Regions from separate parts of the Vibrio breoganii genome, predicted to be linked through region 3. Evidence: predicted binding sites of a transcription regulator. Region 3 holds the regulator's gene; each other region holds the start of a gene.
What was found. The regulator CRP, encoded in region 3, controls carbon source genes, mostly activating them, when cyclic AMP is high. The targets are predictions, from matches to a motif close to TGTGANNNNNNTCACA.

Region 1: the regulator CRP is predicted to act here: its motif matches at 1,201-1,216, upstream of dinG (ATP-dependent DNA helicase DinG).
Region 2: the regulator CRP is predicted to act here: its motif matches at 2,699-2,714, upstream of OCU35_RS02345 (CTP synthase).
Region 4: the regulator CRP is predicted to act here: its motif matches at 5,016-5,031, upstream of OCU35_RS14720 (glycogen/starch/alpha-glucan phosphorylase).

Annotation. Positions count from the first base shown of each region.
Region 1 covers NZ_AP024864.1:1,727,878-1,734,058, reverse strand. The annotation lists gene dinG (ATP-dependent DNA helicase DinG) at 1-1,109, opposite strand, end outside; gene OCU35_RS08130 (porin) at 1,644-2,669, shown strand; gene glgA (glycogen synthase GlgA) at 2,990-4,438, shown strand; gene purB (adenylosuccinate lyase) at 4,885-6,181, opposite strand, start outside.
Region 2 covers NZ_AP024864.1:480,113-486,293, forward strand. The annotation lists gene relA (GTP diphosphokinase) at 1-1,784, shown strand, start outside; gene mazG (nucleoside triphosphate pyrophosphohydrolase) at 1,843-2,646, shown strand; gene OCU35_RS02345 (CTP synthase) at 2,799-4,439, shown strand; gene eno (phosphopyruvate hydratase) at 4,519-5,820, shown strand; gene ftsB (cell division protein FtsB) at 6,037-6,181, shown strand, end outside.
Region 3 covers NZ_AP024864.1:2,616,602-2,622,782, reverse strand. The annotation lists gene astD (succinylglutamate-semialdehyde dehydrogenase) at 1-205, shown strand, start outside; partial or broken gene OCU35_RS12195 (2-oxoadipate dioxygenase/decarboxylase family protein) at 230-1,027, shown strand; gene crp (cAMP-activated global transcriptional regulator CRP) at 1,123-1,755, opposite strand; gene OCU35_RS12185 (phosphoribulokinase) at 1,978-2,844, opposite strand; gene OCU35_RS12180 (YheU family protein) at 2,911-3,132, opposite strand; gene OCU35_RS12175 (hydrolase) at 3,150-4,130, opposite strand; gene OCU35_RS12170 (TIGR02444 family protein) at 4,130-4,594, opposite strand; gene OCU35_RS12165 (ABC transporter ATP-binding protein) at 4,591-6,181, opposite strand, start outside.
Region 4 covers NZ_AP024865.1:345,899-352,079, reverse strand. The annotation lists gene malQ (4-alpha-glucanotransferase) at 1-2,140, opposite strand, end outside; gene OCU35_RS14720 (glycogen/starch/alpha-glucan phosphorylase) at 2,387-4,840, opposite strand; gene OCU35_RS14715 (hypothetical protein) at 5,276-5,764, opposite strand; gene OCU35_RS14710 (hypothetical protein) at 5,780-5,944, opposite strand; gene malT (HTH-type transcriptional regulator MalT) at 6,012-6,181, shown strand, end outside.

The sequences.
Region 1 (6,181 bases), 890 kb from region 3:
ACCTCACCGTCTTTAACGCGTTCACTAATAAGGTCGGTGATCTTAGCCAGAGCTTGTGCGGCCTTATTACAGACGGTTTTTAGCTCTTTACTTTGCTCTACTAGCCAATGGGGCAGTTCGCCATGCTCAAATCTCAATCGATTTTCTTTAAAACCGGCCGGATCTAGCTGACGCGCAACGTTGTTGAGGCTTGGAATGATCTCTGCGATAGAGTTTTGCAGCTCAGTAAGAAAGCGATCGACTCTTTTCGCATCACCAAGAGAGGATATCTTGCTACTGCTTTTGTTTAGGGTTTCTAGCCATGCCGCCGCGCCTTTTAAGCTCGCTGAAGCGGAGGAGTGATCTCGGGCAACCTTAGGGAGATGGTGCGCCTCATCGAATACATAGATGGTATTTTCCGGCTCGGAAAGAATAACCCCACCACCCAAGTCCAAGTCGGCCATAACCAAACTATGGTTGGCAATAACCACATCGGCTTTATCGAGCTCAGAGCGTGCTTTCTGAAAAGGGCAGTCTCTGTGTGCAGGGAGTCCGTTATTGCAGCTGTGCTTATCACTGACAATGCTTTGCCAAACCGCATCTTTTATCGGCTTGGGCCAAGAGTCTCTATCACCATCCCATTTGTTCTCAGACAGCGCCTTGTACATTCTCTCCAACAAATCGATATCTGATTTGTTCGGCTTGGTTTCGAACATGGCTAATTGCGTCTCATCCGCGCCGGATGCCGCCGCGAGCTTCTCAGCGCAGCAATAGCGTTGTCTGCCTTTGGCCAATATAAAAGAGAACTCGAAATCCACTAGGCGACGATAAAGGGGAAGGTCTTTATTAATCAGCTGTTCTTGCAGAGCAACGGTAGCGGTAGAGATCACCACCTTGCGACTACTAAACTTTGCCACTGGAATAGCGGCCATCAAATAGGCTAATGACTTACCAATGCCAGTTCCGGCTTCAGCCACTATGAGGCGATTCGACTTGTGATAATCACCACATAAGGTCTTGGTTATCTCTGCTACAAGGTAATTTTGCGCGCGACGAGGGATAAAGTTATCCAGCTGATCATGCAGGTTTTTATAGCTGTGGCGAATCGCTTCTTGGATTTTTCTATTCATTTCTTTTCAAACAGTTAGATGCTTTGGCCATGATAACACACCTCTAAAGCACAAAGAGTTCCCCTCAAAATGTTATTTATCGAATATTTTTCGTGATCAATATCTCATAAATGTCATTAGGCTACCTAAGCTACTGAAACTTCTATATGAATCCATTGTCGCGCCATCTTGGTAGATAATTTTATAAGTGCTTTTAGATTTTGTTATGTCAATAAATTAAACCCTGAATGTAAAAGTAAAAGCAGTGGTTAATTCTGTAGAATTATTATTTTGCAAAATTGTTAAGTGGTGGTGAATTGGCTGTAAAAACTGTGAGCTATGTATTTGCACTGCTTTAAATAGTTGTTTTTTAAGGTTTTTTATATTTTCATTTGTAATTTTTAGGGTGTTTGACACTGCTTTAGAAAAATTGCAATGTATCACCAACTTCAGGAGAACGTAGATGTAGAAGCATTTTCGCCTGATGATTATAAAAATAAAATTATTTCAAGAGCCGCATAGGGTTCGAGTTAAAAGAAAAGGACGTAAATTAACATGAAAAAGACACTATTAGCGCTAGCAGTAGCATCTGTAGCTGCAACTTCTGTAAACGCAGCAGAAATCTACAAGTCAGACGACGGTTCAGTAGACTTTTACGGTCAACTACGTCAAGAACTTAAATTTCTAGACGGTAACGACCACGACGCAACATTGAGCTCTGGTTCTTCTCGTACAGGTGTTAAGGGTCAATACGCAATCACAGATAGCGTAGATGTAGTAGGCCTTGTTGAGCTAGGCATTCGCGACAACACTGACGTTAACGTACGTCAGCACTATGTTGGTTTCGCTGGTGACTTCGGTACAATCAAATTTGGTAAGCAGTGGACTACTTCGGATGACGTGTACGGCGCTGATTACTCTTACTTCTTCGGTGGTTCAGCACTACGTTACTCAACTCTTAACGGTGCTCAACACGAATCTCAAATCAAATACAATATCGACTTCGATAGCTTCTGGGTTAAAGCAGGTTGGGGTCTAAACGATTCTGATTCTGAAAACGATCTATACGAACTTTTCGTTGGTGGTAATGTTGGTGACCTAGCTCTACACGCAGGTGCTGGTTATACTGGTGAGACAGCAGGTACTGCTACTAACGGTTTTGAGCTAGAAAACACTTACGCTGAATTTACTGCAGAGTACGGTCTTGGTGATCACCTAATTGGTTTCACTTACTACTGGGCTGAACTAGCAAATCAAAATGGTTCAGAGAAAATTGACGAAAGTGGTATCTCTCTAGCTGGTATCTTCCAACTAGCTGAAAAAACAGCACTTTACGGTGGTTACGAATTCACAATGCAAGATGCGAGTGGCTTCGCCTTTGGTAACGGTGATGATGACGGTACTCTTGTCTACGTAGGCGTTGAGCACAAGTTTAATTCTTGGGCACGCGTATACGGTGAATACGGTTACGGTGACGGTACTACTCTAGGTTACAACAACCAAGGTTCTGACTCTCAAATTGATCCAACTTTCGCAGACGGCGAAAGCAACTTCGCAGTTGGTGCACGTTTCTACTGGTAATCACTAGTAAAACATAAGTACTTCAATGCCCAGCCTCAGTGCTGGGCATTTTTATTTTCAAAGCCGCTAAATTCCCATCTAAAAGCAATTTTTATCTTTTTTTATCTACGCGTAACCTCCATTAATACAGCCACTTGAGATTCAATTCACTGCCCCAGAACATTAAACCAAATGCCTATAATGAGCCTGTTGGTTAATGCCGTGAAGCACTAGCGCAATCGTTTGTTTTTTATGTTAAAATCGCCTAGAAATGACGCGAGTCAAATCTATCAAAAACAGAAGCTGTCAACAGCTCTAATGAAAAACAGGATTTCCCCAAAATGTCACAATTAAAAGTTTGGTTTACAGTTTCCGAAGCTGAAGGACTAGTAAAAAGCGGAGGCTTGGCTGACGTTGGTAAGGCGTTGCCTAAAGCACTACAAAACCTTGGCACTAACATTGCGATTGCAATCCCTGGCTATACAAAGTTACCTAACTTTGAACAGAGCCCAGTTGTGCTTTCTACTACGCTAGAGCACTTTCCACATACTCCGTACCAAGTTCGTAAGTTAGAGCTTGATGGCGTACCAGTATACGCATTTGAGTGTGCACAGTATTTCGACCGTCCAGAGCTTTATGCTGAGCGTAACCAAGCGTACGCGGACAACGGTGAGCGCTTTGCGTTCTTCGCTGCAGCAAGCCTAGACGCACTGCCGAAGCTTAACTTCAAGCCTGACGTGGTTCACGCGAATGATTGGCACACCGGCTTAGTGCCTTTCTTGTTGAAGACACGCTTTGCGAACAACGATTTCTATAAAGGCATCAAGAGCGCACTGACTATTCACAATGCATTGTTTAAGGGTATCTACCCATACAATGAAGTGAGCATCATCCCAGAACTAAAGCAAGTTGAAGCAAGCACGGTGAACTACGGTCACGATTGCATCAGCATGCTTCGTGCAGGTATCCAATACGCTGACAAGCTAAATGCCGTGAGCCCGAACTACGCAGAAGAACTGAAGACCCCACTAGGTTCTCATGGCCTAGTGAACGACTTCGTCTCTCGCTCTGCCGATTTTTCTGGCATCGTTAATGGCTGTGATTACAGCGAATGGGATCCAGCAACAGATAAGTACCTAGTGAAGAAGTTCAAGCCGACTAAGGCGAGCTTTAAAGCGGGCAAGTCAGCTAACAAAACAGCGCTTCAACAGGAGTTCAATCTTCCTGTGGCTAAGCTACCTATGTTCGGCATGGTGTGTCGTTTGACTCATCAAAAAGGTTTCCACTACATTCTGCCTATCCTAGATCGCTTCTTGAAGAACGATGTACAACTAGTGATCATCGGTACTGGCGATCCTGATATTGCCGCGCAGCTGCGTGAAGTATCAGAGCAGTACGGCGACAAGTTTGCTTTTGTAGAAGCATATGACAACCGTCTAGCTCACCTTGTGGAAGCAGGCTCAGATTTCTTCCTAATGCCTTCAGAATTTGAAGCATGTGGCTTGAACCAGCTTTACTCTATGGCTTACGGCACACTGCCAATCGTTCGCGATGTAGGTGGCCTGAAGGATACCGTGAATGATTACGATACTGACCCAAGCGTTGGTACCGGCTTCTCATTCCACGACCCAGTCCCAGACGAGCTATTGGTTTGCATGCAGCGCGCGTTGATCTTATACCTTCAACAACCAACAGAGTTCGCTGAAGTGCAACTACGCGCCATGAAGCAAGACTTCGGCTGGGACGTAGCGGCAGAGAAATACCTAGAGATGTTTAGAAGCTCTTTGTAGGTTAAGTAAGCGGTCCAAAGTTGAATTAGACAAATACGTCATCCTAGAATTTACGAAGTAAATATCTAGGAACTTGGGGAGTGCCATAGCCGAGTATCGGCACTCTCTAAGGTCCTGACTTTCGTCAGGATGACATTTATCTGCTTCCACTGTGTGCATGCTAAGAGTTAGCTGGAATGACAATTTCCATTGTGCTAATAGATTTAATATAACGCATTCGTCATCCTAGAAAGTTCGGAGAACTTATCTAGGATCTTGGGGAGTGCAATAAGCTATAGGCACTCTCTAAGGTCCTGAATCGAGTTCAGGATGACATTTGTTTGCTTTAGCTCAGTGCACGCTAAGATCCTGATTTTCATCAGGATGACGGGCATAAAAAAAGCTTGAATCTTACGATTCAAGCTTTTTTATTATCTACTGATAGCTGATAGCTGATAGCTGATAGCTTACAGCTTATCCGTCAACTCAATTGCTTGACCAATATAGTTCGCTGGAGTCATTTCTTTCAGGCGAGCTTTCTCGTCTTCTGGAAGTTCTAGGCCGTCGATGAAGTTACGCATTGCTTCGCCGTCTACGCGTTTGCCGCGTGTTAGCTCTTTTAGCTTCTCGTATGGCTTCTCGATGCCGTAGCGACGCATGACTGTTTGTACTGGCTCTGCTAATACTTCCCAGTTCTTATCTAGTTCAGCAAGTAGCGCTTCACGGTTTACTTCTAGCTTGCTAATACCTTTCAGAGTCGAAGTATAAGCAATGATTGCGTAGCCTACGCCAACACCTAGGTTACGAAGAACCGTAGAGTCAGTTAGGTCGCGCTGCCAGCGAGAGATAGGCAGTTTTTGTGCTAGGTGGCCGAATACAGCGTTAGCAAGACCTAGGTTACCTTCCGAGTTTTCAAAGTCGATTGGGTTAACCTTGTGCGGCATGGTTGAAGAACCAATTTCGCCAGCGATAGTCTTTTGCTTGAAGTGACCCAGTGCGATGTAACCCCAGATATCACGATCGAAATCGATCAAGATAGTGTTGAAACGTGCAACCGCATCAAATAGCTCAGCGATGTAATCGTGTGGTTCGATTTGAGTCGTGTATGGGTTCCAAGTTACGCCAAGAGACTCAGTGATGAACTCTTCTGCGAATTGGTGCCAGTTTACTTCAGGGTAAGCGGATAGGTGAGCGTTATAGTTACCTACTGCGCCGTTCACTTTACCTAGAATCTCAACAGCTTCGATCTGCTTGTATTGACGCTCCATACGGTACGCCACGTTTGCCATTTCTTTACCCATAGTCGATGGGGAAGCTGGCTGGCCGTGTGTACGAGATAGCAGTGGAATGTCACGATATTCAACAGCAAGTGCTTTTAGAGCATCAATGATGTTCTTGATTTCAGGAAGAATCACAGTCTCACGCGCTTCTTTAAGCATTAGTGCGTGAGAGGTGTTGTTGATGTCTTCTGAAGTACATGCAAAGTGGATGAACTCGTTAACCGCGTGAAGCTCTGGTACGCCAGCAACTTTCTCTTTTAGGAAGTACTCAACCGCTTTTACGTCGTGGTTAGTCGTGCGCTCAATGTCCTTGATGCGTTGTGCGTCTTCTTCGCTGAAGTTAGCCGCTACGTTATCAAGAAATTGGTTTGCTTCAGCGCTAAACGCTGGTACTTCTGCGATTGCATCTGTTGCTGCAAGCTTTTGTAGCCAGCGGATTTCAACGATAGTACGGTACTTTAGGAGGCCATACTCACTAAAGATG
Region 2 (6,181 bases), 720 kb from region 3:
GTGTCATCATTAAGCTCGCCGAGCGGATCTGTAATTTACGTGAAGTGAAAAACGCCCCAGATGAAGTGCGCCAAGCCGTTGCTAAAGAGTGTGCCAACATCTATGCACCGCTTGCTAATCGCCTGGGTATTGGTCAGCTAAAATGGGAAATCGAAGACTACGCGTTTCGCTATCAAAATCCGACTACCTATAAAAAAATTGCCAAGCAATTAGCTGAACGACGCATAGACCGCGAGCGCTACATCACCGAATTTGTTGATGATCTCGGATCAGAAATGAAGCGCACCAATATTAATGCTGAGGTAAGTGGTCGTCCGAAACACATCTTTAGTATCTGGCGTAAGATGCAGAAGAAAAAGCTCGCCTTTGATGAGCTTTTTGATGTGCGTGCAGTGCGAATCATTGCTGACCAACTGCAAGATTGTTACGGCGCTCTAGGCATCGTACACACCAAATATAAGCACCTTCCCGGTGAGTTCGATGACTATGTCGCGAACCCAAAACCTAACGGCTATCAATCTATTCATACCGTTGTGCTTGGGCCTGAAGGCAAAACCATAGAGATTCAAATCCGTACCAAGCAAATGCATGAAGACTCTGAGCTTGGTGTCGCGGCCCACTGGAAATACAAAGAGGGCAGTTCAGGTGGTCGCAGTGGCTACGATGAGAAGATTACTTGGCTGCGCAAACTGCTTGATTGGCAAGAAGAGATGTCGGATTCCGGTGAGATGCTGGACGAGTTGCGCTCTCAAGTGTTTGATGATCGCGTTTATGCCTTTACCCCTCGTGGTGATGTAGTCGACCTGCCGATGGGGGCGACGCCTCTCGACTTTGCTTACCACATTCACTCTGAGGTAGGGCACCGTTGTATTGGCGCTAAGGTCGCAGGAAGAATCGTACCGTTTACCCATCAATTGGAAATGGGCGATCAGGTTGAGATCATCACGCAAAAAGAGCCAAATCCCTCTCGAGATTGGCTAAACCCATCATTAGGTTTTGTTCACTCAAGCCGCGCTCGTGCCAAGATAAATGCTTGGTTTAGAAAACAAAGTCGAGAGAAGAACATCGATGCGGGTAAAGAGATCCTAGAAGTTGAACTGGCTAAGATTGGCGCTAATTTAAAAGACGCTGACCTCTACGCCTTGAAACGCTTTAACGTCAATTCAGCTGATGAGTTGTATGCTGGGATCGGCAGTGGTGACTTGCGTATTAACCAAGTGGTTAATCACATCAATGCCCTAGTCAACAAGCCAACAGCGGAAGAGGAAGATAAGCAAGCCCTTGAAAAGCTTAAGAGTGTAGACTCGACAGCGCCGATTGAGAGCAAGCCACACAAAGACGCGGTGGTGGTTGAAGGGGTTGATAATCTCATGACCCACTTGGCGCGCTGTTGTCAGCCGATACCGGGTGACCGAATCAGTGGTTACATTACACAAGGTCGCGGTATCTCTGTGCATCGCAGTGATTGTGACCAACTCAACGAGCTAAGGCATCATGCCCCAGAACGAATCATAGATACGGTATGGGGAAGTGGTTTTGTTGGCTCGTTTATTCTGACCTTGAGAGTGGAAGCGCTAGAGCGCACAGGTCTGTTAAAGGACATTACTACCTTGATTACTAACGAAAAGCTCAAGGTAGCGAGTATGCGTTCACGCACCGATCACAAGCGCCAAATGTCGATTATGGATCTCGATGTTCAAGTGAACAGTGTTGAAATTAGCTCTCGGGTTCAATCTCGAATCGAGCAGATCAAAGACGTTATCTCCGTCAAACGTCTTGGCTAACCCATCTAACAAGCCCCTGAAAAGGGGCTTTCTTTTTTGAATGTGAATTGGAAATATTATGTCAGCTTCAAACTCCATCGAACAATTGCTATCCATAATGGCCACGCTCCGTGACCCTGAACAGGGTTGCCCATGGGACAAAAAGCAGAGCTTTGACACTATCGTTCCCCATACCATTGAAGAAACTTATGAAGTGGTCGATGCCATTCAAAATCAAGACTGGGATAATCTAAAAGAAGAGCTGGGCGACCTACTTTTTCAAGTGATTTTCTACTCGCAAATGGCAAAAGAGCAGCAACTGTTTGATTTTGAAGATGTGCTAGAAGTGCTCAATGAAAAACTTATGCGCCGTCATCCGCATGTTTTTTCTGACGAGAAGTTTGCCAATGAACAAGAAATAAATGACAACTGGGAAGCCGAAAAAGCGAAAGAGAAAGCTCGTTCGGGCAATGTTGAAAAAAGTATTCTAGACTCTGTACCTAAGTCTTTACCTGCACTGAGTCGTGCCAACAAAATTCAAAAACGTTGTGCTAAACATGGCTTTGATTGGGACACCATAGGGCCTGTGGTAGACAAGGTGCATGAAGAGGTGCAAGAGGTGCTCGATGAAGCCTTGCAAGTAACTGTTGTGCAAGAGAAAGTCGAGGATGAATTGGGTGATCTTTTGTTCGCTACAGTGAACCTAGTTAGGCACCTAAATTGCAACCCAGAGGTCGCTCTGGGCAAGGCAAACAACAAATTTGAAAGACGCTTTAGAGCAGTAGAAAAAAAGGTTCAAGAACAAGGTCGCAAGCTAGATGATTGTGACCTTGAGTATCTTGATTCTTTGTGGGATTTAGTAAAACAAGATGAGCGGAAGTAAAATTGGCTTTAGAAGATTGAATTGATTTGAAGCAAAAAATAAAAAAAATGCCTGTGATAAGTTTCACGTTGTGGCGATAAAGGGCTTCTGGTATATTTGCATCCCGTCCAGAAGATATCCATTTCCCTCATTCAACCAATTTCAGGTTAAACATGACGACAAATTACATTTTTGTTACTGGCGGGGTTGTTTCCTCACTCGGTAAAGGTATTGCAGCAGCATCTCTTGCGGCTATTTTAGAAGCTCGTGGTCTTAAAGTGACCATGATGAAGCTTGACCCTTACATCAACGTTGATCCGGGTACAATGAGCCCAACTCAGCATGGTGAAGTGTTTGTCACGGAAGATGGCGCTGAAACTGACCTTGACCTTGGTCACTATGAGCGATTCATTCGCACCAAGATGACTAAGCGTAACAACTTTACAGCGGGTCGTGTTTATTCAGACGTTCTAGCAGCAGAGCGTCGTGGCGACTACCTAGGCGCGACCATTCAGGTTATCCCTCACATCACTAACGCTATCAAAGACCGTGTAATCGCGGGCTCTGAAGGCCATGATGTAGCGATCGTTGAAGTCGGTGGCACCGTGGGCGATATCGAATCACTACCATTTATGGAAGCGATTCGTCAGCTAGCTGTTGAACTAGGCCGTGAACGCGCTATGTTCATGCACCTAACGCTGGTACCTTACCTAGCGGCAGCGGGCGAAGTGAAAACAAAACCAACCCAGCACTCAGTGAAAGAGTTGCTTTCGATTGGTATCCAACCTGATATTCTTGTTTGTCGCAGTGACCGTATGGTTCCTGCAAACGAGCGCAAGAAAATTGCTTTGTTCTGTAACGTACAAGAGAAAGCAGTTATCTCAATGAAAGACGTAGATTCTATCTACAAGATCCCTCAGCTTATCAAGGCACAAGGTCTAGACGATCTAGTTTGTACTCGTTTCGGCATTAATGCGCCAGAAGCAGACTTGTCTGAGTGGGAACAAGTAATCTACGAAGAAGCAAACCCAACAGGTGAAGTGGTCATCGGTATGGTCGGTAAATACATCGAACTACCAGATGCTTATAAGTCTGTGAACGAAGCATTGAAGCATGCAGGGTTGAAAAACCGTCTCAACGTCCACATTAAGTATGTGGACTCTCAAGATGTTGAGAGCAAGGGCGAAGAAGCACTTGCTGGTTTAGATGCAATTCTAGTACCAGGTGGCTTTGGCGACCGTGGTGTTGAAGGTAAGATTCGTGCTGCACAATACGCTCGTGAGAACAACATCCCGTACCTAGGTATCTGCCTTGGTATGCAGGTAGCGCTGATTGAATTCGCGCGAAATGTTGCTAACCTCGCTGATGCGCATTCAACAGAATTTAACAAAGAAACACCAAACCCTGTGGTAGGCTTGATCACCGAATGGGTTGATAAAGAAGGTAACGTTGAAGAGCGTACCGAAACCTCTGACCTTGGTGGTACAATGCGCCTTGGCTCTCAGCTATGTCACCTAGAGAAGGGCACTAAAGCCTATGAACTCTACGGCAGCGCTAAGATCCACGAGCGTCACCGTCACCGTTATGAGGTGAACAACAATTTACGTCCGTTGATCGAGAAAGCTGGTCTTAAAGTATCAGGTCTATCAGCAGACAAAAAATTGGTGGAAGTTATCGAGAACCCTGCGCACCCTTGGTTCGTGGCGGCTCAGTTCCACCCAGAATTCACTTCGACACCACGTGATGGGCACCCATTATTCGCTGGTTTCGTTAAAGCGGCTGGTCAATTCCAACGCGGTGAATTCGACAAGTAAAGGAATGCAGGGGTGTTGAGCGGAGATGTATAGCACCCCTTAAAATTGACATTTTTTTGATTATAAGAGGAAACATTTAATGTCTAAGATCGTTAAAGTTCTAGGTCGTGAAATTATCGACTCACGTGGTAACCCAACTGTAGAAGCTGAAGTACACCTAGAAGGCGGTTTCGTAGGTATGGCTGCTGCACCATCTGGCGCATCTACTGGTTCTCGCGAAGCTCTTGAGCTACGTGACGGCGACAAAGCACGTTTCCTAGGTAAAGGTGTTCTTAAAGCTGTTGACGCTGTAAACGGCGAAATCGCTACTGCTCTAGCTGGCAAAGACGCTAAAGACCAAGTTGCTATCGACCAAGTGATGATCGACCTAGACGGTACTGAAAATAAGTCTAAGTTCGGTGCTAACGCAATCCTTGCTGTTTCTCTTGCTAACGCAAAAGCAGCTGCTGCAGCTAAAGGCATGCCTCTTTTTGAGCACATCGCTGAGCTAAACGGCACTCCAGGTCAATTCTCTATGCCTCTACCAATGATGAACATCATCAACGGTGGCGAGCACGCTGATAACAACGTTGACATCCAAGAGTTCATGATCCAACCAGTTGGTGCTAAAACTCTTAAAGAAGCTCTACGTATCGGCGCTGAAGTATTCCACAACCTAGCTAAAGTTCTTAAGGCAAAAGGCCTAAGCACTGCAGTTGGTGATGAAGGTGGCTTCGCTCCTAACCTTGAGTCTAACGCTGCTGCTCTAGCTGCTATCCAAGAAGCTGTAGAAGCTGCTGGTTACGTACTAGGTAAAGACGTTACTCTTGCTATGGACTGTGCTGCTTCTGAGTTCTTCGACAAAGAAACTGGCAAGTACAACATGAAAGGCGAAGGCAAAATCTTCACTTCTGAAGAATTTAACTTCTACCTGCAAGACCTTGCTAACCAATACCCAATCGTATCTATCGAAGACGGTCTTGACGAATCAGATTGGGCTGGCTTCAAGCACCAAACTGAACTTCTAGGCGACAAGCTTCAACTAGTTGGTGACGATCTATTCGTTACAAACACTAAGATTCTAGCTCGTGGTATTGAAGAAGGCATCACTAACTCAATCCTAATCAAGTTCAACCAAATCGGTTCACTTTCAGAGACTCTAGCTGCAATCAAGATGGCTAAAGATGCTGGTTTCACAGCAGTTATCTCTCACCGTTCTGGCGAAACTGAAGACGCAACTATCGCTGATCTAGCGGTAGGTACTGCTGCAGGCCAAATCAAAACTGGTTCTATGAGCCGTTCTGACCGTGTTGCTAAGTACAACCAACTTCTTCGCATCGAAGAAGCTCTAGGTGAGCGTGCACCTTACAACGGTCTTAAAGAAGTTAAAGGCCAAGCTTAATTATTAGCTTAGCTTGAAGCTTATAGCTTTCGGCTGTTAGCTTTAAATCATAAACACCTCGCGTTTGCGGGGTGTTTTTTTTTGTATTTTTCTTGTCATTAAGTTTGATGCGTGTCGTCTATTACACGAATATGTTATAAATATTAACTAACTAAGGTTAGCCGGGTTCTTGGGCTGAAAGGCTATGAGAGTCAGTTATTAGAGAAGGATTCTTTCGTGCGTGTATTTTCCGTATTGCTGTTTGGTTTACTGGTGCTGATGCAAGCAAAGCTGTGGGCCGGTAAAAATGGCGTTAACGATTATCGCCAGGTTCAAGATGAGATTGCAATTCAAAGCTCAGTGAACTCGGAGCTACGCAAGC
Region 3 (6,181 bases):
CGAAATTCGTGCTGGCATAGTCAACCGTAATCGCCCTATCACGGGAGCGAGCGGTGATGCGCCATTTGGCGGCCCCGGTGCGTCAGGTAACCTTCGTCCAAGTGCATTCTATGCCGCAGATTACTGTGCATATCCTATGGCTTCGATAGCAGGAGATGCGCCAATAATGCCTGAAACATTGTCTCCAGGTATTCAATTCGACTAGTCATCAACAAAGTACTATCAAGGAGGGGTTATGGGTGTCCAAAAGCTATTTGACCAACTGTGGAGTGATTTTAATGGCAGGCTTTGTCCGTCATCGCACACCATTCATGAGCTATTAAAGCAAGATAAGGCGCTAATCAACGATCACATTGCGCTGCGTACCTTCAATTGTTCACCCATAGGCCTAGAGGTATTGGCGAAGCCATTTATCGAGCTTGGCTATAAAGAGGGTGGTGACTATCTCTTTAAAGCGAAAAAGCTGGTTGCTAAGCATTATCAACATCCAGACCCTAATATGCCTAAGGTATTCATCAGTCAGTTGCAACTCGAGCAGTGTTCAAGCGAGTTGCAGGCGATTGTGAAAAAACTATCGGAACAAATTGATCCAAGTAAATTGCAAGGCTCTGCGTTTTTACATGGTGGTCGTTTGTGGGACCTGAGCTTTGAAGATTATCAAAGCCTAGCCAAAGAAAGTGAGTATGCCTCATGGGTAGCTGCACATGGCTTTGGTGCCAATCACTTTACCGTGAGCGTCAATCAATTGGCTCAGTTTGAAGAGGTATCTGAGGTGAATACTTTCCTTAAGGATAACCAATTTGCCATCAACGCTTCCGGCGGAGAGGTGAAGGGCTCTTCTGAGGTACTGTTAGAGCAATCCTCTACAATGGCGGATAAGGTTAAGGTTGTATTTTCTGATGGCGTACAGAGCGTTCCAGGTGGCTTCTATGAGTTTGCCAAGCGCTATGAGGTGTCTGCAGGAAACCTATATCAAGGCTTTGTTGAAGCGTCAGCGGATAAGATCTTTGAGAGTACCAATAATTAGGTAACTAGCTGTCAGTTAGAAGCTCTCAGCTAGAAGAGATAAAAAACGCCGTCATATGACAGCGTTTTTTTTATATCTGGCTACTTTAGAGTGGATTAGCGAGTGCCGTAAACCACAATAGTTTTACCGTGTGCAGAGATCAGGTTCTGCTCTTCAAGCATCTTCAAGATACGACCAACGGTCTCACGAGAACAACCTACAATCTGACCAATCTCTTGACGAGTGATCTTGATTTGCATGCCGTCTGGGTGAGTCATTGCATCAGGTTGCTTCGCTAGGTTCAGTAGAGTCTGTGCGATACGACCAGTAACGTCTAGGAACGCAAGATCACCGACTTTCTGGCTAGTTACCTGCAGACGGTTAGCCATTTGCGAAGAAAGACGCATTAGGATGTCTGGGTTAACCTGAATTAGCTGACGGAATTTTTTGAATGAGATTTCAGCAACCTCACATGGTGATTTAGCTCGTACCCAAGCAGTACGCTCTTGATCATCTTCAAAAAGACCTAGTTCACCGATGAAGTCACCTTGGTTTAGGTAAGAAAGAATCATTTCTTTCCCTTCTTCATCTTTGATCAGTACGGCAACCGAACCCTTAACGATGTAGTAAAGAGTTTCTGCTTTTTCACCAGCATGGATCAGTGTGCTTTTTGAAGGGTATTTGTGGATGTGGCAGTGTGACAAAAACCATTCTAACGTTGGATCTGTTTGAGGTTTACCTAAAACCATATTCTTATCTTCCTCTCTCAGCGAGTATAATTATGTTCCCTGACCTCGCCATATAAGGGGAGCGGGGTGTAGTTGCTGCTACTACTTCAAATTTTATCAGTACGAATAGTATCTTTTTTTTAAGTACATTTCTTGATTTTGATCGGTTTGAATTGTCGATTTTACAAGCAAAACCGTGTCCTCAATCACACTCTGAGACAAGAGTGCGACTCAGATTCAAAATTAGCCGATCTTACCCGTCTCTAGTAATTGTTGCAGTATAGGACGAATAATCAATTCCATAGCAAAACTCATTTTTCCTCCTGGGACAACCAAAGTATTGTGACGAGACATAAATGAGCCATCGATCATTGCCAATAGATAGGGGAAGTCGACATTCTTAAAGCCACGCATACGAATGACCACAAAGCTTTCATCTAAACTAGGGATTCCTTTGGCGTTTAGAGGGTTTGAGGTGTCAACGGTAGGCACTCGCTGGAAGTTGATGTGTGTGCGCGAAAACTGTGGGGTAATAAAGTTCAGGTAGTCGTCCATTGAACGTACAATAGAGTCCATCACCGCTTCGCGTGAATGCCCTCGATCGCGAGTATCGCGAACGAACTTTTGAATCCACTCAAGGTTAACGATAGGCACCATGCCAATCAGCAAATCCACATGCTTAGCAACGTTACAGGTGCTGTCTACGACGCCACCGTGCAAGCCTTCGTAGAAGAGTACATCGCTTTGTGGCAGTTCTTGCCACGGGGTGAAGGTACCCGGCATTTGATTGTATGGCACGGCTTCGTCGAAGGTGTGCAGATAGCGACGCACCTTTCCTTCGCCTTTTTCGCCAAAGTCCTTGAAGAAGTTTTCGAGTGCAGGGAAATCATTGGCTTCAGGGCCAAAGTAACTAATATGTCGACCCTGCTCTTTCGCTTTTCGAATAGCCACATCCATCTCTGGACGGGTGAAACGGTGGAAGCTGTCGCCTTCAACCCAGGCGGCCTTTGCATTCATCATGTTGAACATTTTGCGAAAGGCTTCTGATGTAGTGGTGGTTCCGGCTCCTGAAGAGCCCGTTACCGCTATAATGGGGTGTTTGGCTGACATGACTTTCCTTGTCTTGTGAGTGAATAAAGGTCAATTGTATACAAATCGAGTTTAACGATTGGGTGCTTATAAGAGTTTTGCGTCGTGGCTCACTTTTATATCGATGCTCTCATGTAGCTCGGAATAAACAATAACAGCTGTACCTTGTTGTAGCTGCCATTTGATTTGGTCTATCTTGTCTTGCAGCGAGATTTCTACGTCTCCGTAGTCTGTCCCTTCTCTGAGAACAAACTCTTTTATCAGGCTATCCAGTGTTTCAGGAGCGATTTCTTTCCAAGGTACGATCATGGCTGAGGCTTATTAGATTAATATGTCTGGGAGGTGAATTTATCATAAAAGCTTGGCACAGCCACCTCCAACCAAAAATAGGGGTTGCTAAACGTGCCGCCAATAAAGCCAACATGCCCTCCATTAGCGACCAAGTGATAGTCGATATTGTTGTTGAGCTTAAACTTAGGGACGACTTCATCGGTCATAAATGGGTCATCCTTGGCGTGAATGACGTTAATAGGGATGGTCACGCTATTGAGCTTTGGAAGACCTGAACAACGAGTATAGTAGTCGCTAGCATTGGCGTAGCCATGCAGTGGTGCGGTAATAGCATTATCGAACTGATGTAAGAAGCGCATGTTCTTTACGGTATCTACATCGATCTCTAGTGCCTCTTCCAATAAATGAATCTTTTGCAAAGCTGTCTGCTTCAAAGAATCCAACAGATAGTGATGATAGAGCCTTGAGAAGCCTTGTTCGATACGTCGAGAGCAAGCGGCCAGATCGAGAGGAGCACAAATGATGGTGGCTTCATCTATGATTGGCTGATCCGCATACCGAGCCAAATAGTTCACCAGCATGTTTCCCCCCAGTGAGATCCCAACCGCCACCTTAGGATTATTGGGAAATCGACGGTTGAGGTGTTCGAGGAAAAATCTCGCATCCTCGGTCTCGCCAGAGTGATAGGCACGCGCTTGCTTGTTGGGCTTACCGCTACAACCTCGAAAATGCATCATCACAGATAACCACCCTTTCTCGGAAAAAGAGTGCATCAGCCCATGTGCATAAGGACTGTTAAAGCTACCTTCCAAGCCATGAAATAGGATGAAGATAGGCTTGTTGGCGACGGAGTTACATTGCCAATCGTCGCTCCAAGCTAAATCTATAAAGTCATTATCTGGTGTGGTCAAGGTTTCCCAAGCCGGTGTGAACAGCGGTTGTTTGCGAATAAACCGTGGCATTAGTGTTTGAAGGTGAGGGTTCTTCATTGCCCAAGAGGGAGAGAAGGATTTCATCATGGCCTTTGCTTATTGAAGATAACCGCTAAATGCTCAGCCCCGAGTTGATGACAATAGTCGTCTGCAAGGTGTGGCGCTTCCACCTGAGTGAGTTCAATTCGATGAATGATGTCTATGATGTCAGCCTGTTGCTGGCGCTCAAGTTGCAGTTCGAATTGCAGTGAGTCTCTATACAAAGACTCTGGCAGGTGTTGCTTACTTTTACGTCTCAACTCACGAAAATGAAGCAATAGTGCTTCAGTGCGCCCCAAGCTTTGTATTATCTGTGGCCACTGAGAGGTCGGGAAAGTGAGTCCGTGCTCATCAAGCCACTTCAATGCCAACAGTAGATTAACGTTGCCATGGAAGTGGTTTTGCAGGTTGAGACACGCCTCTTTTATCTCCCGCATCGAGTAGTACTGCAAACTGAATTGCCAAAGACTCTCGATGGTTAGGTGATCGTTAGGCGTGTTGTTGTTCATTCTGCGTCGAGGTTAGCCTGCATCTCTTCAAGGGATTCTTGCTCGGTCATCCATTCCATCTCCACATCCTCAAGCTCTGACTTAGCGCTAGCCTGTTGGCCAAGCACTTGAGTAAGTTTAGACTTATTTTCTGCTTGATACAGTTCGGTATCACCAAGTTGCTCTTCGCACAGCTCTAACACATTGTTGAGCTTATCCATTTTCTTTTCTAAAGCCGTGATATTTTTGCGAATCGGAGCGGTGAGCTTTCGAAACTCCGCTTCTTTTCTTTTTTGGTCTTTCTTGGCCGAGGCAGAATTAACGCTCGATTTAACCACTTCCTTTGATTGCGCTTTCTTAATTTCTTTTTGCTGCTCGGTTAGCCACTTGTAGTAGTCATTTAGATCACCATCAAAAGGCTCTACCTGCTTATCATGCACTAGGTAAAGATCATCGGTAGTCGCACGCAGCAAGTATCTATCATGGCTTACGATAACCATTGCACCCTCAAAGGTTTGCAGGGCTAGGGTTAGCGCTTGACGCATATCGAGGTCAAGGTGGTTGGTTGGCTCATCGAGAAGCAAAAGGTTAGGCTTTTGCCAAACCAGCAATGCCAATACTAAACGAGCCTTTTCGCCCCCAGAGAATGGCGCTACCTTATCCAGCGCTTTTTCGCCCTGAAAGCCAAAGCTACCTAAGTAATCTCGAAGCTGCTGCTCTGTATGATTTGGGGCAATCTGCATCAGATGCTGTAGGGGCGTTTCTTCTGGGTGAAGCGTTTCCAGTTGGTGCTGAGCAAAGTAGCCAATCTTCACGCCTTGCGAATACGTAAGCTCACCGCTCTTTGACGCTAACTCACCAGACAGCAACTTGATCAGGGTCGATTTACCGGCGCCGTTACGCCCTAGCAAACCTATACGACTACCGGGAACGAGATTCAAGCGGATTTTATCTAAGATCAAAGTGTCATCGTAGCCTGCGGATACTTGGTCCATCATCACGATAGGGTTAGGTAGCGCGGTTGGCTCGCGAAACTCAAAGCTGAATGGATTATCAAACTGAGCGGGTAAAACCTGTTCCATTTTTTCTAGGGCTTTTATTCGGCTTTGTGCCTGACGTGCCTTAGAGGCTTTGTAACGGAAGCGGTCGATATAGCTCTGCATATGTGTCATCTGCTTTTGTTGCTTCTGATACATAGCTTGTTGAAGTACTAGCTTCTGGGCACGCTGGGTTTCAAATGACGAGTAGTTACCCGTGTATTCGTTGAGAGCTTGATTTTCGATATGGATAATGCGACCCACTACAGGATCTAAGAAGTCTCTATCGTGAGAAATCAGCACCAAGGTGCCTCTATAGTTTTGCAACCAACGCTCAAGCCACATGACGGCATCGAGATCCAAGTGGTTGGTAGGCTCATCGAGAAGCAGCAAATCTGAGCGGCATAGCAGTGCTTGAGCGAGGTTCAAGCGCATGCGCCAACCCCCCGAAAACTGAGTCAGATTCCACTCCATTTGTGCTTGAGAAAAGCCTAAACCATCGAGGAGTTCAGCCGCTCGAGCACGAATAGAATAGCCACCAATAGTCTCTATCTTCCCATGCAACTCGGCC
Region 4 (6,181 bases), on a different replicon from region 3:
TGTGGTTAACTGCTTCACGGCCAAACATATCTTCAAGGTTCACAGACAGTTTACGACGCCAGTTCGGATACTCTTCAACAGTACCTGGGATGTTCACTGGTTTTTCCATTTCTAGCCAATCTTCTAGCTGTACGCTTAGTAGAGCAGAAGAGCCGGCAGCAACGTGCAGTTGTAGACCTTCAGCAAGGTAGCGATCCATAGGAACCCACTCTGCGTTTTCACCAATGCCTGTCGACAAGAACTGTGGGTTATTTTCACGAATTGTGTTCAAAATACCCTGCTTGCACTCTAAGCGATCGTCAAATAGACCAGCAAGTTGCTCTTCATTTGGATACAAACCTAGCTCAGCACCCAGTTTCAGATCATCACAGTGCCAGAAACCGCGTAGCGTTGGCATATCGTGAGTACATAGCGCTGACATAGATTGCTCTGCGTATTCAGTTGGCTTGATGAAGCTGCCATCTTCGTGGTTTTCGAAGAAGAAGATCTTGTACGAGTGCACACCTGCGTCACGCAAGATATCAACGATTTCATCAGGCACAGTGCCTAAATCTTCACCGATAACTGAACACTGGAAGCGGTGAGATTCTAGCGCAAGGATGGCTAGCATATCTTCCACTGGGTAGTACATGTACGCACCCTTAGTCGCGTTCTCACCCTTCGGAATCCACCAAAGGCGTAGAAGGCCTAATACGTGGTCAATACGCAGTGCACCGCAGTGCTTCATGTTAGCGCGCAATAGCTTAACGTATGCATCGTAGCCTGTTTCTTGCAGCACTTGTGGGTTCAGCGGTGGCAGACCCCAGTTTTGACCTAGAGGACCTAATACATCTGGCGGAGCACCGATGCTTGCATCTAGAATCAGGTTGCCGTCATCAGCCCATGTTTCAGAGCCAGAATCCGCAACACCTACTGCAAGGTCGCGATACAGACCAAGGGTCATACCCTTCTCTTCTGCTAGCGCTTGAGCTTCGTTGATCTGTGTATCTGCAATCCACTGCAGGTACATGTACAGCTCAACCAAGTCTTTGTGATCTTTAATAAACTTTTGAGAGCCAGCGCTATCAAAGCGACGGTACTTCTCAGGGAATACAGGCCAACCCCACATGTGCTCATCGGCATCACGCAGTGTTTTGTGCATTGCATCAAACGCGGCTTGATGAAGCAGGCTTTCTCCGCCTTCCTCAACAAAGCTCAGGAACGCTTGTGCACGTTCAGTATTTTTGTCTAGGTGACGAGATTTAAACTCAGCAAATAGAAGAGGCAATACCGCCATCTTAAGATCGGATACTTCGCTGTAGTTTACGTGCTGAATCTCACGTGCTTTTTGCAGACGCTGTTGGAACTCAGCGCTACCTACCTTCTGCTGCGCTTCCACACTTAGCGCAAACTCAGGTACTGAACTCACATCAATGTACATGATGTTCAACCAGCGACGAGAAGATGGGCTATACGGGCTAGCGCCTTCTGGGTTTGCTGGGAACAATGAGTGGATTGGGTTTAGACCCACAAAATCACCGCCACGAGCGGCAATATCACCCACTAGCTGTTTCAGATCGCCAAAGTCACCGATACCCCAGTTGTGAGGAGTACGTAGGGTATAAAGCTGGATGCTTGGGCCCCACAGTTTTTTGCCGTTTTCAATATCACTTTGTTTGAAGCACGCCTTTGGCGTAACGATCAGTGTCATCTCATAAGGGGCTTTACGACGCTTACGAGTCACGATCAGTTTGTGGTAACCCCACTTAATTTCAGCAGGCAATGCAAAGACTAGTGGACCACCCTCTTTGCGCTCATCTCTTACGATTTGAGACTGCAGGTAGCCTTCAAGGACTTCACCTTGCTCTGTTTCTAAACGCCATGCAAACTCGCTTTCACGAGCGCTTACGCCTAGGTTTAGTTCCACTTCTACTGGCTCGTCATCACGAACCACCAGCACTGGCGCTAATACTTCTTTCTTGTGCATTTTCTCTGCTGATTTAAGCAGTGCTTCGTCACTGCTCGTATCGTAACCTAGAGCTGCAAGTAAGCGTTCAATGGTTTCATCTTCAACGCTAGCTTGGTCTCCCCAAGCACTGACATAGCTATCGGCAATACGAGCCATTTCAGCGACTTTTTTTAGTGCGGATTGTTCTTTCATCGCTCTCTCCGAAGACGAAACACGCCTTCAAACAAAATGTAATTCTTATAAAAAAGCTGTCAGCTTTTAGCTGCAAGCTATCAGAGGTATCGTCATCCTGATGAAAACTGGAAGCCAGCCCAGCAAGATCTTAGTAAGTACATGTCTAAGCCTTGTGCTTCCTAAGGTCCTGGATATTTGCGTTGCAAATTCCAGGATGACGAATTTTGCAAGGGTGAGAACTGATTCCCACCCTTGCTGTTTTTATTAACGGCTAACCGCTTCTAGTTTCCAGATGTTGTTCACGTAGTCGCGAATCGAACGGTCTGAGCTGAACTTACCAACTAGTGCTGTGTTCATGATGGCTTTCTTAGCCCAACCAGCTTGGTCACGGTATTGCGCGTCCATATCTTCATGTGCTTGAACATAAGAGGCAAAGTCAGCCAAACATAGGTAAGGGTCACCGCCGTCTAGTAGGCTGTCGTACGTTGCACGTAGAAGACCAGGTTGACCAGGGGTGAACTCTTCACCTAGTAGAAGGTCCAAAGACGCTTTTAGAAGGTGGTCAGTATTGTAGTAGTCGTACGGGTTGTAACCGCGCGCTTGCGTGCTTTTCACACCATCAACATCAAGACCGAAGATATAGATGTTTTCATCACCTACTTCTTCACGAATCTCAACGTTTGCACCGTCCATCGTACCGATAGTTAGTGCGCCGTTTAGAGCCATCTTCATGTTACCAGTACCTGATGCTTCTTTACCTGCCATAGAGATTTGCTGAGAAACGTCAGCGGCTGGGATCAACATCTCTGCCATGCTTACACGGTAATCAGGGATGAATACCACTTTCAGCTTACCGCCTAGGCGTGGGTCGTTGTTTACTTTCTCAGCAACCTTGTTGATTGCAAAGATGATCTCTTTCGCTAGGTGGTAACCTGGTGCCGCTTTAGAGCCGAAGAATACAACACGTGGAGCCATATCAAATGCTGGGTCATTCAGTAGGCGGTGGTATAGAGACAACACGTGTAGTAAATCAAGCTGCTGGCGCTTGTACTCGTGCAGGCGCTTGATCATCACATCAAAGATAGCATTCGTATCTAGCTCGATACCCATGTTTTCTTTAACCCAAGCAGCCAAACGCTCTTTGTTCTGTTTCTTAACCGCCATGAATTCTTTTTGGAATTTCGCATCATCGGCGAATTTCGAGATGCCTTCTAGCTGTTCAAGCTTAGCTGGCCACTCAGAGCCAATCTTCTCAGTGATAAGAGACGATAGACCTGGGTTACAGAACTTCAACCAACGACGAGGCGTAATGCCGTTCGTTACGTTGTGCAGACGAGTTGGGAACATCTCGTGGAACTCTGGGAACAAGTCTGTCTTAACTAGCGCAGAGTGAAGTGCTGCTACACCGTTTACTGCGTAAGAACCGATCACACATAGGTTCGCCATGCGCACCATGCGATGGAAGCCTTCTTGGATGATAGACAGCTTAGCTTGCTTCTCACCGTCACCAGGCCACATTGCACGTACTTCTTGTAGGAAGCGGTGGTTGATTTCGAAGATGATTTCCATGTGACGAGGAAGTAGACGCTGGATTAGCGACTCAGGCCAAGTCTCTAGTGCTTCTGGAAGTAGTGTGTGGTTAGTGTACGCGAACGTTTGTGAGCTGATTGCCCATGCTGCATCCCACTCAAAACCGCGTTCATCGATTAGGATGCGCATTAGCTCCGGAATCGCGATAGTTGGGTGCGTATCGTTAAGCTGGATAGTCTCTTGCTTAGGTAGGTCCTCTAGAGAGTAACCTGCCGCTTCGTGACGACGCAGGATATCGCGAACAGACGCTGCAGAGTGGAAGTACTGCTGCATTAGACGCAGAGTTTTACCCTTCTCGTGGTTGTCGTTCGGGTATAGAACCTTAGTGATGTTACCTGCATCGATCAGCGCGTGCTGAGCTTCGAAGTAGTCACCGTTGTTGAAGCTCTCTAGAGAGAAAGGTGCAATCGCTTGGCATTCCCAAAGACGCAAAGGGTAAACCGTAGAAGACTCATAGCCTACGATTGGAAGATCCCATGGCATAGCTCTAACGCTCATACCAGGAACCCATTTGCGAACTTCTTTACCGTTCTCAACAGTCCATTGAACTTCACCGTAGAAGCCAATCTCTTGAGCAAGCTCTGGACGAGCTACTTCCCATGGGTAGCCTTCAATGCCACGCCATGCATCAGGTGCTTCTTTCTGGCGACCATCTTCAAACGATTGCTTGAATAGACCGTATTCGTAGTGCAGACCGTAACCTACAGTTGGGAATTCTTGAGCAGCACATGAATCCATGAAACATGCAGCAAGACGACCAAGGCCACCGTTACCTAGTGATGGGTCACGCTCTTCTTCTAGAAGGTCAGTTAGGTTGAAACCAAGTTCACCCATTGCATCAGTCACGTTCTCGTAAAGGCCCATGCTGATCAAGTTGTTGCCCGTTAGACGGCCAATAAGGAATTCTAGTGATAGGTAGTTAACGCTTTTTGCGTTAGTGATTTTCTTGTCTGATTCAGTTTGAAGCAGGTCAAGGGTAGTGAATTCAGCCAGGGCTTGGCCCATTGCTAGATACCATTGACGTGTAGATGCATTCTCTTCAGTCGTTGCGTAAGTCGCTGTAAGGTGTTTCTTAACGCTTGCTTGGAATTGTTTTTTGTCGAACTTTTTTTGTTGAGCTGGTTTCATAAAGGAACTCTCATCGTTTAGTAATTTCCATCTGTGGTCATCATCCTTCAACCCTGACAATGCTTCATCCTCCTACGAAGGGGGATGATTAGGAGGAGTATTCGGGGCGTAGGGGGGGAGAGAGAATTAAGTTGTTGAGCCAGATCCCACAATAAGGGGGTGACCCCATACAACGCGAGACAATGATCACACTCAAGTGCAATTTGGCATTCATCCTTAACATTTAAATGTGAGCAAAGTAATTTTCGGTATTATGAAAAACGTGAAATCAGTCACGTGAAAACTCGGCTCCCTTGTATGATTTTTCCCACAATCCTGTGCAAGTGCGACCGTACTACCCCTTGAAAACTAGGGCATAGTCGATCCACATCACAAATCTAAGGCGTAGAAAGCAGAAATAGAGGACACCTAAACCAAATCAAAGCAGGATCGGACTTAAGAATTAAAATAATTAGAACAAACGTCATCCTGAACTCGATTCAGGACCTTAGAAAGTGCCAAAGTTTGATATTCACACCCACTAAAATACTGGATAGCCATTACATGGCTTCCAGCATGACGAATGCGTTTAAAGACGTAATGATGCAAAAATAACGCACATGCGTCATCCTGAACTTGATTCAGGATCTTAGAAAGTGCCAAAGTTTGATTTTCGCACCCACTAAGATACTGGATAACCATTACATGGCTTCCAGCATGACGAATGCGTTTTAGACGTAAAGATGCAAACAATGACGCGCACACGTCATCCTGAACTAGATTCAGGACCTTAGAAAGTGCCAAGGTTTGAACTTCGCACCCTCTAAGATACTGGATAGCCATTACATGGCTTCCAGCATGACGAATGCGTTTTAGACGTAATGACGCAAACAACACCGCACACGCGTCATCCTGAACTCGATTCAGGACCTTAGAAAGTGCCAAAGTTTGAATTTCGCACTATCTAAGATACTGGATAGCCATTACATGGCTTCCAGCATGACGAATGCGTTTTAGACGTAAAGATGCAAACAATGACGCACACGCGTCATCCTGAACTCGATTCAGGATCTTAGAAAGTGCCAAGGTTTGATTTTCGCACTCACTAAAATATCGGCTAGCCAACAACGTCTTCCCCGAGCGATTTTATCGGGGAACTAATAACTATAAAGTAACAAATAGGTAAGTAACCATGTGGATCCCATCAAAACTGACTCGCCCTGGACGCCTTCACAACGCTATCGTACGTCCTCGTGTTTTGGATTTACTCCAGCAAGCTCCTTTCTATAAGTTGGTGCTACTTCGCTCTCCAGCGGGTTACGGCAAGACCACAATGGCGGCACAATGGCTGTCAGATAAGGC